DNA from 2 places in the Ensifer fredii genome. Region 2 is predicted to be linked to the other one. Evidence: riboswitches for the same ligand, from Rfam matches in the RefSeq annotation. Region 2 holds a riboswitch; the other holds the start of a gene.
The links. A riboswitch is a leader RNA that binds a small molecule or an ion and turns the genes downstream of it on or off. The one in region 2 is predicted to bind thiamine pyrophosphate.
Positions count from the first base shown of each region.

Region 1: another riboswitch for thiamine pyrophosphate. It lies ahead of thiB (thiamine ABC transporter substrate binding subunit); the one in region 2 lies ahead of thiD (bifunctional hydroxymethylpyrimidine kinase/phosphomethylpyrimidine kinase).

Region 1 covers NZ_CP024307.1:3,842,953-3,850,556, reverse strand. The annotation lists gene NXT3_RS18930 (thiamine ABC transporter ATP-binding protein) at 1-160, opposite strand, end outside; gene thiP (thiamine/thiamine pyrophosphate ABC transporter permease ThiP) at 157-1,755, opposite strand; gene thiB (thiamine ABC transporter substrate binding subunit) at 1,787-2,815, opposite strand; TPP riboswitch at 2,864-2,979, opposite strand; gene NXT3_RS18915 (GNAT family N-acetyltransferase) at 3,135-3,614, shown strand; gene NXT3_RS18910 (thiamine diphosphokinase) at 3,699-4,349, shown strand; gene NXT3_RS18905 (ABC-F family ATP-binding cassette domain-containing protein) at 4,354-6,180, shown strand; gene NXT3_RS18900 (sulfite exporter TauE/SafE family protein) at 6,262-7,008, shown strand; gene trmD (tRNA (guanosine(37)-N1)-methyltransferase TrmD) at 6,990-7,604, opposite strand, start outside.
Region 2 covers NZ_CP024310.1:720,626-728,229, forward strand. The annotation lists gene NXT3_RS27155 (response regulator transcription factor) at 1-176, shown strand, start outside; gene NXT3_RS27160 (response regulator transcription factor) at 814-1,590, shown strand; gene NXT3_RS27165 (helix-turn-helix transcriptional regulator) at 1,845-2,822, opposite strand; gene NXT3_RS27170 (serine hydrolase domain-containing protein) at 3,676-4,683, shown strand; gene NXT3_RS27175 (peroxiredoxin) at 4,762-5,421, opposite strand; TPP riboswitch at 5,639-5,741, shown strand; gene thiD (bifunctional hydroxymethylpyrimidine kinase/phosphomethylpyrimidine kinase) at 5,799-6,617, shown strand; gene NXT3_RS27185 (succinoglycan biosynthesis protein ExoP) at 6,723-7,604, opposite strand, start outside.

The DNA of each region.
Region 1 (7,604 bases), on a different replicon from region 2:
TTTCGAAGCCGGCGATGACACTGAAAAGCGTCGATTTTCCGGAGCCGGAGGGGCCGACGACGGCGGCGAACTGCCCGGCCGGAACCGCGCAGTCGAAGGCCAGGGCTGCCGTTTCAAAGCGGACCCTCACGTCATTGAGGGACAAGGCAAGCGAACTCATGCGGCTCGTCCTTCCGCCGCCTTCTCTCCCGCCGTGCCGAGCACGGTCAGAGCGAGGCAGATGAGCCCCAGCATCAAGGCAATGCCGGCGGCGTCGGCGGTACGGTAGCTGCCCATCCGGCTATAGAGCAGCCAAGGTAGGGTCGCGAGATCCTGCGAACCGAAGAGGGCAACGGCGCCGAGATCGCCGAGCGACAGCGCGAGCCCGAAGGAGAGCGCCATCAGGAGCGGCTTGCGTAGCGCCGGCCAATCGATCCATCGCAGGCGATGGAAGCCGCGGATGCCGAGGCTGGCGGCAAGGCGCTCCGTTCGCGCGGCATGGGTCGCCATGGCCGGGGCCAGGACCCGGTGTACGAAGGGAAGCGCCATCAGCGCATTGATCGCGATCACGACGAAGGGAGCGAAACGCGCAACATCGCCGAAGGGGCGCAGGAGGAGGAACCAGCCGGCGCCGAGCACGACGGGCGGCGCGAGCAGGATGAAGGAAGTGCTGGCACCGATCGTGCCGGCAAACAGACGGGCGGGCATACCGCGGCGGCGCCTTCCGAGGAGCAGCCGTTGCGCCCGGGTCATCAGACCGGCCATCGCGACCGAAATGGCGGCGGAGGGAAGGGCGATGGCGGCGCTGGTGATTAGCGCCCGACGGAATGCCGGCTCGCTGACGAGGCGGGCGAGATCGGCCTGCAATCCCGACGCTGCGATGGCGATGAAGGGCAAGCCGACGAAGACGAGGGCGAGCGCCAGCCAGATGCCGTCGGCAACGCGCGAAAGGCCACTCAGGCCGTCGAACCGCCGGGCTGCCCGCCCGCTCGTCTGGCCTTCTTCGGGGGGCGGAGCGAGAAATCTTAGGGCGATCAGCAGCGCGCCCGTCAGCGCGACCTGAAGGCCGGAAAGGGCGATCGCCCGGGGCGGGTCGAAATCGAAGCGCAGCGCCTGGTAGATCGCCACCTCGATCGTGCTCTGGGCCGGGCCGCCGCCGAGCGTCAGCACCAGCGTGAAGCTGGTGGCGCAGAGCATGAAGACGAGGCCGGCAATGCCCGGCAGCAATCCCCGGATCGCCGGCCATTCGATGAAGCGGAAGATCGCTAACGACCCCATGCCGAGATTGGCGGAGCTGCGCCAATATTCGCCGGGAATGCGCTCGAGTCCGGCAAGCATCAGCCGGGCGGCAAGCGGCATGTTGAAGAAGACATGGGCAAGCAGGATGCCGAACAGGCCATAGACGCTGATCGGCTGCTGGCCCATTGCCGAGAGAACGTGGTTCAGAATGCCCTGCCGGCCCCAGACCTCGATCAGGCCGAGCGCCGCGACGAGCGCCGGCAGGCCGAGCGGCAGGGCCATCAGCCGCAGCATCCAGATCCGGCAGGGGAAGGACGCCTGCCGCGCCAATGCGCGTGCCACGGGAATGGCGAAGAGGATCGACAGGGCCGTCGAGAGGCCCGCCTGCAGCAGCGTGAAGCGCGTGACGCGCCAGATATAGGCGTCGAACAGGCCGTCGGCGTTGCTCTCGCCCGTCTGCGTGATGAGGGCCATTCCCGCCATGCCGACAAAAAGCAGGATGCCGCCGAGGCAGAAAGCCGCGGCGGCGATCGTCATCCTGCTCTCGGTGCTGTCGAACAAGCCGGCCTCAGTTCTCGCTCATCGCCGCCAGCCATTCGTCGATCCAGGCCTTGCGGTTGGCCGCGACCTCCTCCGAGGGCAGCAGCAAGGTCTTTTCGGGATTGACGAGTTTGCCAAAGGCTTCCGGCAGCGGCTCCTTGGTGGTGCCGACCGGCATCATCCAGTTGGTGGTCGGAATGATCGACTGGAATTCCGGACCGGTCATGAAGGCCAGGAACTGGCGGGCGAGTTCCGGCTCCTTGGCGTTCTTCGTCGCGCCGGCCACTTCGATCTGGATGTAGTGACCCTCGGCGAAGGCTGCTGCCTGATAGCGATCCGTGTTTTCCGCCACCATGTGATAGGCGGGGGAGGTGGTGTAGGAAAGCACCATCGGTGCCTCGCCCTTGGTGAACAGGCCATAGGCTTCCGACCAGCCGGGGGTCACCGTCAGCACGCGATCCTTGAGCTTGGCCCAAGCCTCGCCGGCCTTGTCGCCATAGACCGATTTCACCCAGAGCAGCAGGCCGAGGCCGGGCGTCGAGGTGCGCGGGTCTTCGATGACGATCTTTTGCGCAGGATCGCCCTCGACCAGCTCCTTGAGGCTCTTCGGCGGGCTCTTCAGGGTCTCGGTGTCGTAGACCACGGCGAAGTGGCCGAAGTCATAGGGCACGAAGGTATCGTCGGAAAAATCGCCGGGAACCTTGAGGCCTTTTGTGTCGAGGCCGTGCGGGGCGAAATAGCCGGTGGCCTTGGCCTCGGCGACGAGGTTGGTATCGAGGCCGAGAACGATGTCGGCCTTCGAACCCTCGCCTTCCAGCTTCAACCGCGTCAGGAGCTCGACGCCGTCGGCAACGCCGACATAATTCACCTTGCAGTCGCAGGTCTTGCCGAAGGTTTCGGCGACCTTGGCGCCAGGACCCCATTCGGTGATGAAGCTCTCATAGGTGTAGATAGTCAGCGTCTTTTCGGCAGCTGCGGCGCTCGCGGAAAATGCCGCGATGGCCACGGTGGCGATAGCCAGCCGGCCAAGGATCTTGCGATGGAGTGAACTGGACATCTGGGCACTTCTCCCTGTTGTTGATGTTGCACGGGAAAAGCGCGTATCGGTCCGATCGCTTCTAATCCCTCCGCCGGTACGAGCCGGATCAGGTTCCGCGGGTTGGCTCGAAGCCTCTCAGCCATTGAATCCGCGAGCGGTTCCAGGCACCCCGTTAGAGCAACCAAGATTTAGCTTCGGGCGGCAGCCAAGGCAAGCGGAGTTTCGGCCGGAGCATTGGCCCTTGGCGCTGCCTGCGCTATTAAGAGGCCCGAAGCCTGCAAGGCTTTGAAATTCAAACAACGGCGGCGGCGTTTTGTTCGCCAAGCGAGGCCATTTCATGCCGGATATGCTCGTTCGCCTCTATGCTTTGCCCGAGGATCGCGCGTCCCGGCTCGGCCCCGACGTTGCCATTCGGCGCGCCCTGGCGCCCGAGCGCAGGATCGTCGTCTCCTGGATCGAGGAGCGCTTCGGCACCCTTTGGGCGGGCGAGGCGGAAGCGGCCTTCTCCTCGACGCCGACGCGGATCCATCTCGCGCTCTGCAAGGGCGAGCTTGCCGGCTTTGCCTGCCATGACGTGACGGCGCTCGGCTTCTTCGGTCCGACGGGCGTCGACAAAACATTGCGCGGCCGCGGCATCGGCGAGGCTTTGCTCTTCGAGAGCCTCTCCGCCATGCGCGCCGCCGGCTATGCCTATGCGATCATCGGCGGCGTCGGCCCGGCCGAATTTTACGCGCGCGCCGTCGGCGCGGTGGAGATTCCCGATTCGACGCCCGGCCTCTATGCCGACATGCTGTTGCCAGAGGAAAGCGGAAGTTGATCCAAGCAGTCCTGTTGGCCAAACGGCCCGAAGAGGCGTTCTACCCTTTTCCTTCGCTGCCGCTTTGCGCTATGGGCTTCTGCCATGACCCGATCGACCTTCACCATTCTTCTCGGCGGCGCGCTCAGCTTGACGGAGCGGCTGACGGCGCAGCTTTCCGGCAGCCGGTTCATCGCGGCGGACGGCGGCATGCGCCACGCGAAGACCCTCGGCATCGTCCCGGATCTCTGGGTCGGCGATTTCGATTCGACCGACGAAACGCTGCTGGCGGCATTCGCCCAAGTCCCGCGGGAAAACTATCCCGCCGCCAAGAACGCCACCGATGGCGAGATCGCGGTCGAGGCCGCGCTTGCGCGCGGTGCGACCACGCTGATCTTCGCCGGCGCGCTCGGCGGCACCCGCAGCGACCATGCCTTCCTGCATCTCTTGCAACTCGCGGCGCTTGCGGAAGAGGGCCACGATGCGTTCATGACCTCGGGCGAGGAGGAGGCCTATCCGCTGATGCCGGGCACCCGTGAGATCGACCTGCCGAAGGGCAGCCTGTTTTCGGTCCTCGGATTCACCGAGCTTTCCGGACTGTCGATCGAAAACGTCCGCTATCCGCTCGACGGCTTCGCGCTTTCCTTCGGATCGTCCCGGACCATTTCCAACGTCGCGGAAGGTCCGGTCCGCTTCTTCCTGAAATCCGGCCGGGCCGTGGTCCTCGCCCGCCCCTACGATCTTTCCGGAGCCTGACGCCTTGGCGCCCCCCATCCTCAAGCTTGACGACATCTTCCTGACCTTCGGCGGCACGCCGCTTCTCGCCGGCGCCAATCTGCAGGTCGAGCCCGGCGACCGCATCTGCCTCGTCGGCCGAAACGGATCCGGCAAGTCGACGCTGATGAAAATCGCCGCGGGCCTCGCCGAGGCGCAGTCCGGAGAGGTTTTCCGGCACCCGTCGGTGACAATCCGCTATCTGCACCAGGCGCCGGATTTCGACGGCTTCGATACGGTGCAGGCCTATGCGGAGGCGGGGCTGGGACCCGGCGACGATCACTACCGCGTCACTTACCTGTTGCAGCATCTGGGGCTGACCGGCGAGGAAGACCCGAAGCGCCTCTCCGGCGGCGAGGCGCGGCGCGCCGCGCTTGCCCGTGTGCTCGCGCCGGAGCCCGACATCCTGCTTCTCGACGAGCCGACCAACCATCTCGACCTGCCGACGATCGAGTGGCTCGAAGACGAGCTCAGCCGCAGCCGCTCGGCACTCGTCTTGATCTCGCACGACCGGCGCTTTCTCGAAAAAGTCTCGACCGCCACCGTCTGGCTCGATCGCGGCCAGTCGCGCCGGCTCGACCGCGGCTTCGCCCATTTCGAAGCCTGGCGCGACGAGGTACTGGAGGCGGAGGAGCTCGAACAGCACAAGCTCGGCAAGGCGATCGAGCGCGAGGAGCACTGGCTGCGCTACGGCGTCACGGCGCGGCGCAAGCGCAACATGCGCCGCCTCGGCGAGCTGCAGGACATGCGGGCGCGCCACCGCGGCCAAAAGGGGCCGCAGGGGACGATCCAGGCGACCGTCGCCGATGCCAGGGAATCCGGCAAGCTGGTCATCGAGGCGGACAAGATCACCAAGGCCTATAGCGAGCGCACGATCGTCGCGCCCTTTTCGATCCGCGTCCATCGCGGCGACCGCATCGGCCTGGTCGGCCCGAACGGCGCCGGCAAGACGACGCTGCTGAAGCTCCTGACCGGACAGATCGAGCCGGATTCCGGCAGGGTAAAGCTCGGGACCAATCTGGAGATGGCGACGCTCGACCAGAAGCGCGAGGATCTGAACTTCGACGAGACGCTGGCGCACTACCTGACCGACGGACGCGGCGAGACGCTTCTCGTCAACGGCGAGCAGCGCCACGTCACCGGCTACATGAAGGAATTCCTCTTCCAGCCGGAACAGGCGCGCACGCCGATCAGCGAACTTTCCGGCGGCGAGAGGGCGCGGCTGATCCTCGCCCGCATCCTGGCGAGCGCCACCAACCTGCTGATCCTCGACGAGCCGACCAACGATCTCGACATCGAGACGCTCGACCTGCTGCAGGAAATCGTCGCCGGCTTCGCCGGAACGGTGATCCTCGTCAGCCACGACCGCGATTTCCTCGACCGCACCGTGACCTCGACCATAGCGCCGGCCAATCCGGAGGCGCCGGACGGCCGCTGGATCGAATATGCCGGCGGCTATTCCGACATGATGGCGCAGCGCCGTGGCGCGATCGAGGAGCGGCGCCGGGCCGAAAAGGCCGAGAAGACCAAGCCGAGCGAAACGGCAGCCGAAGCGGTCGAACCGCAGAAGGCCAAGGGCAAGCTCTCCTACAAGCAGAAATTCGCGCTGGAGAACCTGCCGAAGGAGATCGCCAGCACCGAGGCCGAAATCGCCAAACGCGAAGAGAAGATGCACGATCCGGCGCTCTTTTCCCGCGATCCGGAAGGCTTCGCCAAGCTCGCCGCCGAGCTCGAAAAGCTGAAGGAGAAGCTGGCGCGCATGGAGGAGGAATGGCTGCAGCTCGAAATGCTGCGTGAGGAACTAGAGGGCTGAGGTCAGACCGCGATCCGTGAGCGGACTTGCGGCCGATTGTTCCAGCCGCTATCCCGGGTCGCGGGCTTTACGAGGACGGCCATGACGATATTCCAGGCGCTGTTGCTTTTTGTTGCGGGCTTCCTGTCCGGTGCCGTCAATGCGATTGCCGGCGGCGGCACGTTTCTGACCTTCGGCGCGATGACGCTTAGCGGCCTGCCGCCGATCGTCGCCAATGCCACCTCCTCGATCGTGCAGTTTCCGGGCTACGTCACCTCGGCGCTCGCCTATGCCAAGGAGATCCGCGCCGACCGCAGGAATGCCGTCCTCCTCGGGGTGATATCGGCGGTCGGGGGGCTCGCGGGCGCGCTTCTCCTGCTGTCGCTCTCCAACCCGTCGTTCCGCGCGATGGTGCCCTGGCTGCTGATCGCCGCGACGGCGATCTTTGCGGCGGGCCCTCTCCTGAAGCCGAAGGCCCGCAGCGACGAGCACCGGATCGGGCCGTTCGGTGTGGCGAGCCAGATGGCGACATCCGTCTATGGCGGCTTCTTCGGGGCCGGCATGGGCATCATGATGCTTGCAGTGCTCGGGCTTGCGACCGGCGGCAGCTATCACCGGCTGAATGCGCTGAAGAATTTCATCTCGATCGTCATTGCGCTGATCGCCATCCTGGTGTTCGCCGCAGGCGGCGTCGTTTCCTGGCTCCATGCGGTGATCATGGTGCCGGGTGCCGCCCTCGGCGGCTATTCCGGCGTCTGGGCCGCCCGGCGCGTTCCGCAGGCGGTCATCCGCGCCATCGTCGTCGCCGTCGGCCTGCTGCTCGCCGCTTATTATTTCTTCACGGGCTGAGGCGGATCACTCTCGAAGGCACGCGCCAGCAGATCGGGGCGGCGTTCCGCCGTCAGCCGCCGCGCCTCGGCCGCGCGCCATTTGGCGACGGCGCCGTGATTTCCTGATGTCAGCACCGCCGGAATCTCGTGGCCTTCGAAGACCTGCGGCCGGGTATATTGCGGGTGCTCGAGCAGCCCGCCCTCGAAGCTTTCGTGCACGCCGGAGAGTTCATTGCCCATCACCCCGGGCAGGACGCGCACGACCGCATCGAGCAGCACCAGCGCCGCCGGCTCGCCGCCGGACAGGATATAGTCGCCGATCGACACTTCTTCGAGATGGCGCGTGTCGATGACCCGCTGGTCGACGCCCTCGAAGCGGCCGCAGACGATGACGGCGCCGGGACCGGCGGCAAGCTCGCGAACGCGTGCCTGCGTCAACGGTCGGCCGCGCGGGCTCATCAGCAGGCGCGGCCGGTCGTCATCCGCCGCGACGTGGTCGATGGCGCGGGCAAGAACATCCGGCTTCAACACCATGCCGGCGCCGCCCCCGGCCGGCGTGTCGTCGACGGTGCGGTGCTTGTTCTCGGCGAAATCGCGGATCTGCACCGCCTCGAT
Region 2 (7,604 bases):
TGCAGAACAAGCTCATCGCGGCTGAAATCCGCCTGTCGGAACATACTGTGAAAATCCACCTGCACAATATCATCACCAAGCTGGGCGCTCACAACCGGACCGAGGCGGCGGCTCGTTATCGCAGCTTTCAGGACCGGAAGTCATCGGCGCTGAAGGAGTTCCGCTCCACGACCTGAGCGCCTCCGGCAGGGCTGGGCCTGCCGGAAAGCCGGTCCGCTGCGGTCGCATCATCGGCCGCTTGCCGCTTCCAATTGCGCCGTGAATACTGCGAAAGGCGGATGGGGGAGACCGGTGAGCCGTCGAAGGCGGTAGCCATCCCCTCTTTTTCTGAAATTGTCAAATGCGATCAGGCGTCACCTAATCCGATGCTTCGCCTTACTGCATGTCTCCCTAAAGACATGCAGCGTCTGATAAGACGGCGCTGTAGGGGGCGGAGCCTGGGCTTGTGGCGCTGCTCATTCGGGAAAGGAGAAAGCTTGTCATCCGCTCGGAAAGTACCCGACCCCGTCAGCCGCCACCGGGCGGAAGGAGACGGGCAACAGAGCCGCAGATCATTATCGCCCATATGTGGGCGACGGCGCGGCCTTCTAGCGGGCTCTCTTCCTTTTTCGGTGATGCTCTACTAGACTATTGTGTATTACGTGTTTATTTTTGATGATGCAGTGTCGAGTTTAAGTTTTTCTCCTGAAGAGCGACGCCGATAGTATTAGTTCGAAAGTGGTATTTTGAGTATTTCCAGAAACTTTTACGGGTCAGGACCTTCGGGGTTGTGGCGCTTGTATCTATAGAGATCTTTTTTAAGGGGATTTTGCAATGGCTACCTTGATTTCGAGATTTGAGAAAATGCCGGCGTTTGCGCAGGAGACTCTCGGTGCAAACAGCCTCGCCCAGCTTGCGAGAGATGGGGAAATGCAGCAGGCGGAGGGGGTCGACAAACGCTGCCTGCTTCTGCTCGACAGCCGCGCTTTGGATCGTGAATGCTTGGCGAGGACCTTAACCACCCATGGGCTCGGCATGGAAGTCGGTGCCTTCGGTTCCATCGATGAATGGAGGGCGAAGCAGAGCAAATGCCCGCCGATCGGGGCCGTTCTCCTCAATATCGGCGCGCGCAAGGTTGCCGACGTCGCCGCCGAAATCGCCAAACTCGCCTCCGAGTTCCGGCCGGTGCCGATCGTCGTCCTCTCCGATATCGACGACCTCTCCCAGATCCTGCGGGTGCTCGAATGCGGCGCACGGGGATATATCCCTACCTCCGTTGGCGTGGAGGTCTGCATCGAAGCGATCGGATTGGCGATAGCGGGCGGAATCTTCCTGCCGGCGAGCAGCGTCCTCGCGGTCCGGCATTTGATCGAAAACCAAAGGCCGGAGGCGCCGCCGCTGGCCGGCATGTTCACGCTTCGGCAAGCGGAGGTCGTCCAGGCGCTTCGCAAGGGCAAGGCGAACAAGATTATCGCCTATGAGCTCAACCTTCGCGAAAGTACCGTGAAGGTCCATATCCGCAACATCATGAAGAAGCTGAAGGCGACGAACCGGACCGAGGTGGCATACAAGCTGAATGATCTCTTTACCGGCGAGGCGGGCTATCATTGATCGTCCCGACCTGTACAGGGGGATCGGCTCGCACGAGCCGGTCCATGCCTGTTGCGTTATGCCCGTGGAGCGGTGACGTTGCCGCATGTTTCCCTGAGCCGTCGCGGATTCGACGGTAGAAAAATGCAGTAACTGGAAGCGCCGCTCGCCTAAACACAGTACGTGACGGTGGCGTATTGGGCGGCGTCTGGCGGCTGCGTTTTTCTGTCTCATCAGCAGTCGGTCGTGGCCCGTGCGGCGCCGCCGCGCATTTTTCAATCGCCCGAATCCAAGTGAAGGGGCCGACCCCTTAGCGATTCCGAAGGCGGGCACCCGTAGCATTTGCGATATTCGGTCGCGAAGCGACCCATATGCCTGAAGCCCCATTTGCGGGCGATTTCCGCCACTGAAACCCTTTGGCCGGCTTTCAAGAGATCCCGATGGACCGCTTGCAGGCGAAGCTGGGCGAGGTAGCTGATCGGCGTCGTGCCCTTGAAGCGCTTGAAGCCCTCCTGCAGGGACCGAACGCCGATGCCGGCCGCCTCCGCGATCTCGGTCATCGACAACGGCCTGTCGAGATTGGCGTGCATGAAATCAACTGCACGCTTGACGTGCCTCGGTGACGGCAGCCACTCGCCCTGATTCAAGGCGGTGGAGAACCGATGCGGCACCGTATCGACAAGCAGGTTGACGATGCTTCCTGAGAGATGGGAAAGCGTTTCGGGCATATCACGCATCCCGCCGTCCGCGCCGAGGCAGGTGGCCATGATCTGCGACAGCCTGAAGATGATCTGGCCGGCCCCGGCTGCGAGGTCGAGTTGGGGGGTGAAGTCGAGCGAGCCGTAGACCGGCCGTTCCAGGGAGCCACGGAGGCGCTGGAAAATATCTTCCTGGTCTATGACGAAGGAAAGGTGGCTGCGGCTTCCCTCGATCTGCAGTTCCGACAGTCTGTTGCCGTCGAGGATCGCAGCTTCGCCCGGCTTGGAAATCAGATTCTCGCTCCGTCCTATCTTCACGCAGGCGGAGCCGTGCAGGGGAAGCAATATCAGCAGCTTAGGCACCTCGTCCTTCTGTCCGATGCTAAGAGTGCCCCGCGAAATCACGCGGCTGAAGGCGACCCGTCCGGCGGCGGCGAACTCATAGCTGTAGGAGAGGTCCGTTTTCAGCGGCCTTTGCACCCGGACAGGCCCGATGCAGCGCGTCAGAACTTCGGACAGCTCTTCGGCGTCGCTGCCCAGATATGAGAGTTTCATTCCCTGCCTTTGCCCTTGCATCGTCAGTTTCCCGATGAGAAATCAAGACATCTCGACCCGGCGCATCCTCCCGTTGCGCCCGGCCGCGTTTCTAATGCATGTCGCCCAAAACTGTGCAGCGGTTTTGGGATGACGACATGCACAAAAACAAAGACCTAAAGCGCGCCGCGTGAATACGTTTGAACGCGACGGGCTTTAGCACCTTATGGGTCCATTGCTCTGACACCCGCCGCAGTCCCGCGAGCGACTTGATCGAATAGACGGGCCAACGCGTGCGAGCCACGCAAAGTCGCTGACGTCTCCTCCCGGTTTTGTTAGCGCGCGCTTATGCAACAAGACGGCGGCTTACAAGTAGGAAGATTGAAATTTCCGATTCCTTCCCTTCGAGTGACGCCGCCGCCTCCTACTGCTGCTCAAATGTTGTGCGGAGTGCCGCGCGAAGTGGCAGAGTCCCCTGAAGTTCGATGCTGCTCCTAAGACTGGAATCCTACCGTCCTCGCTTCCGCAGGGAACAGTTAATTCGCGGTAATCTTCAGCCGCCCTTGAGATCGGAAGTTCTAGATCGGACGGGGGAGTTCTCTCTTCCAGGATGTTAAGAGATGCTCGAAGAGCGGGGTTATCCGCCGCGCTGGATCAAGGCGTCGGGATACTGGATCCTGGGTCAGGCCACGAGAAGTTCGACGAGGCTTAGGCCGCATCGAAATTTCCACGTGCCGTAGCTCATCCGCCGGTTTGTCATGGATCGTCCTTAATACTGCCACGACCGGTGCGGGAGACGGAGCACGGATTCACTTCGTCGTGAGTTTTAGGTGAAGGTAATGACTTCGGCGCCCGTTCGCCCTAGGTCGAGGCGATGATCAGATCTCTGGCCGTCGTTCTATTGCTCTTGCTGCCGCTTGCCTCCAGCGCAGCCGCGGAGTCTCCTGCCGTTCCCGATCTGGTGAAGGGGCTTGCCGATCGGGAAGAGCTGAAGCCGCTGAAGACCGTCATAGTCGCGCGTGACGGTGAGACAATCGCCGAGCAGGGCTATCGCGGCCACTCTCCGGGCGAATCGACCAATATCAAGTCCGCGTCGAAGTCGATCATATCGGCCCTGGTCGGGATCGCGATCGACAAGGGCCTCCTGGACGGTCCTGAACAGAAGATCGCACCGCTGCTGAAGGAGGATCTGCCCTCGCCGGCGGATCCGCGGATCAATGATATCACCATCGGCAACCTGCTTTCCATGCAGGCCGGACTTGGCCGGCTGTCGGGGCCGAATTACGGCCGTTGGGTATCGAGCCGCAATTGGGTTCGCTTCGCGCTCTCGCAGCCTTTCGCCGACGAGCCTGGCGGCCGGATGCTCTATTCGACAGCCTCGACGCACCTGCTTTCGGCGATCCTCACCAAGGCCGGCGGCAAGTCGACGCTCGCGCTCGCGCGCGATTGGCTCGGTCCGCTTCAGGGTTTCAGGATCGGTGCCTGGGAACGCGATCCCCAGGGCATTTATCTCGGCGGTAATCAGATGGCGATGAGCGCAAGATCGTTGCTTGCCTTCGGAGAACTATACCGCAAGGGCGGCCGGGCGTCCGACGGACGGCAGATCGTTCCGGCGGACTGGATCGATCTTTCGTGGCAGCCCCACACGAACTCCTATTTCTCCGGCGACGCCTATGGCTATGGCTGGTTCACCCGCCGGATCGGCGGCGAGACGGTCCATTTCGCCTGGGGCTATGGCGGCCAGATGCTCTACATCGTCCCGGCGCTGAAGCTCACCGTGGTCATGACCTCCGAGGAGAGCGGCCCGTCGGCGCGCAACGGCTACCGCGACGCGTTGCATCGCGTCCTGGCGGAAATCGTCAGCGCAGTGAAAGCGGATTGAGTTGGGGAGGACTATCGAAGCCGCGAAAGGCTAAACGAGCCCTTCGCGGCTGTTGGTCGTTACGCGCTGCCCAGGGCCTCATGCCGTCGGCTGCTTCGTCTTCCTGAGATAGGGAAGAACGGTGTCGAAGGAGCCGAAGCGCTGGATGGCGTCCTCGTTCGATACTGCGGCCGTGATGATGACATCTTCGCCCTGCTTCCAGTTTGCCGGCGTTGCGACCTGATGCTTGGCGGTGAGCTGGATGGAATCGATGGCGCGCAGGATCTCGTTGAAGTTGCGGCCGGTGGTCATCGGATAGGTGAGGATCAGCTTGATCTTCTTGTCGGGTCCGATGACATAGACCGAGCGCACGGTGGCGTTGTCGGCGGGCGTGCGGCCCTCGGACGTGTCGCCGACGCCGGCGGGCAGCATGTCGTAGAGCTTGGCCACCTTCAGATCCCGGTCGCCGATCAGCGGATATTCGACGTCGAAGCCGGTCGCGACCTTGATGTCGTTCTTCCACTTGGCGTGGCTGTCGACGGGATCGACCGAAATGCCGATGATCTTGACGCCGCGCTTGCGAAACTCGCCTTCGATCCCGGCCATGGCGCCGAGTTCGGTGGTGCAGACGGGCGTGAAATTCTTCGGATGCGAGAAGAGCACCGCCCAGCCATCGCCGATCCATTCATGGAAATTGACGGTGCCTTGTGTCGTCTCGGCGGTGAAATCGGGGGCGGTGTCGTTGATGCGGAGGCTCATGGCTTGCTCCTTTCGGGTCGACGGGAATGGGCCCAAGAATAGCGCAATCAACGGAGTTTTCGAGGACGAAACGCGCCGTCGCGACGCGCAGGAGAAACGTCTGCAGCGTGTTTCTGCCGCTTCAGAGAAAAATCTTCCATCGGCAGATGGCGGGTCCGCAAGCAGTCGCTCGCAGGTGGCAGCGTTGACACTGCCGCATGCTTGCCGCATAGAATGTCGGCATTCCGAGGGGAGCGCCGAGCGGCGCTGAGACGGCGGTGAGCCGGACCCTTGAACCTGATCCGGGTCATGCCGGCGTAGGAACGGAAAGAGGCTACCCTCCGCCACGTCTTCGCCTTCACCTGGGTCTCCGTGATTTTTCACCAGGAGATCGACCAATGCAGCCTCATGCGCCCGTGCCGCCGATCGCGCTCACCATTGCCGGATCGGATTCGGGCGGCGGGGCCGGTATCCAGGCGGATATCAAGACTTTTTCGGCCCTCGGCGTCTACGGCGCCAGCGTCGTGACGGCGATTACCGCGCAGAATACGAAGGGCGTCACCGCCGTCGAGGACGTCTCGCCGGAGATTGTCGCAGCGCAGATAGACGCGCTTTTTTCCGATCTCGACGTGAAGTCGATCAAGATCGGTATGGTCTCGCGCCGGGAAACGATCATCGCCATCGCCGAAGGCTTGCGCCGCTTCGAGAGGCGCGCTGTTGTCGACCCGGTCATGGTCGCAACCTCCGGCGATCCGTTGTTGCAGCCGGATGCGATGGCCGCGCTCACGCATGAGCTTCTACCCTTGGCAATCGTCGTCACACCCAATCTGCCGGAGGCGGCACTTCTCACCGGCCGCCCGGTTGCAGAGGACGACGCCGAGATGACCCGCCAAGCCGAGGCCCTCATGACGTCGGGCGCCCGCTCGGTGTTGATCAAGGGAGGGCATCGGAGAGGCAGCGACGCGACCGACCTCTTCTTCGACGGCGATCGGCTCGTCCGCTTCCCGGCGCGGCGCATCGAAACACGCAACGATCACGGGACCGGCTGCACGCTTTCGGCCGCCATCGCCGCCGGTCTTGCCAAGGGACAGCCGCTCGCCGAGGCGGTGGGCGCCGCGAAGGCCTATCTGCACGCGGCGATTTCCGCCGCCGACCGGCTGAAGGTCGGAGGGGGCCGGGGACCGGTCCACCATTTCCACGAATGGTGGGGGCGCTGAGGCGGATTCATATTAGGCGGGATTGCCGCCACGCCCACCGGCAATTGCAGCAGCTATAGGCGAACCCATTCAGGGCCGCCTATAGCACCGCGCAGGAGTTCGCGGTCAGGCGGCCGTGTGCCGGCTCGTGACGCCTTCCTCGATATAGTACTTGCCGTAGCGGTGCCGATATTTCTCCGCACCGCCGAAGTCGCTGTATTTCTCGAGTTCGTCCATGTCGGTCTTGTTGAGGATCACGCCCAGGACCTTTGCATCGATCTGCGGCTCGGAATTCAAGAGGTCCCGAACGAGCCTCGAGGGCGTGCGGCCCCATTCTACCACGAAGAGGACGCCGTCTGCGAGCGGCGTGAAGGCCTTCGCGTCGACCACGGGAGCAAGCGCGGCGAGATCGACCACGACGTAGTCGAAGGAATTGCGGGCATTCTCGATGAGCCCCGCCATCGCCTGGGAGGCGAGCAGTTCGTTGCTCTGATGCCTGCGATCCGACGCTCCGCCGCCGGCCGGCAGGATCGCAAGCTTTGTACGCTGATCCACCTTGATGCCGGCGGGCCAGGTCGCTTCTCCCGTCAGCGTCTCGACCAGCCCCGTGCGCGGAGCCGGCGTGATCATCTGGGTGAGACCGGGCTTGCGGATGTCGGCGTCGATCAACAGTGTCCGCTTGCCGCTCGAGGCCAGCAGCGCCGCGAAATTGGCCGCGACGATCGACTTGCCCTCGTCCGGAAGGGCCGAGACGATCGCGATGACGCGGCTCTCGTTTCCGGGCAGCATATGGTCGCAGGCGAGCTTGGCATTCCGGAATGTCTCCGCGAAGGCGGAGCGCGGCGCATCGAGCACGATCCGCGAAAGGCGTTGGAATGGCGTGGCGCCCTCCGAAGGGTCGTGCGGTTGTCGGTCCGATCCGAAACGGGCACGCACGAGCTGCGTCGTTTTCTTCGTCCGCGAGCCGATCAGCGGAACGTAGCCGAGCGATCGGTGGCCGAGCATGGA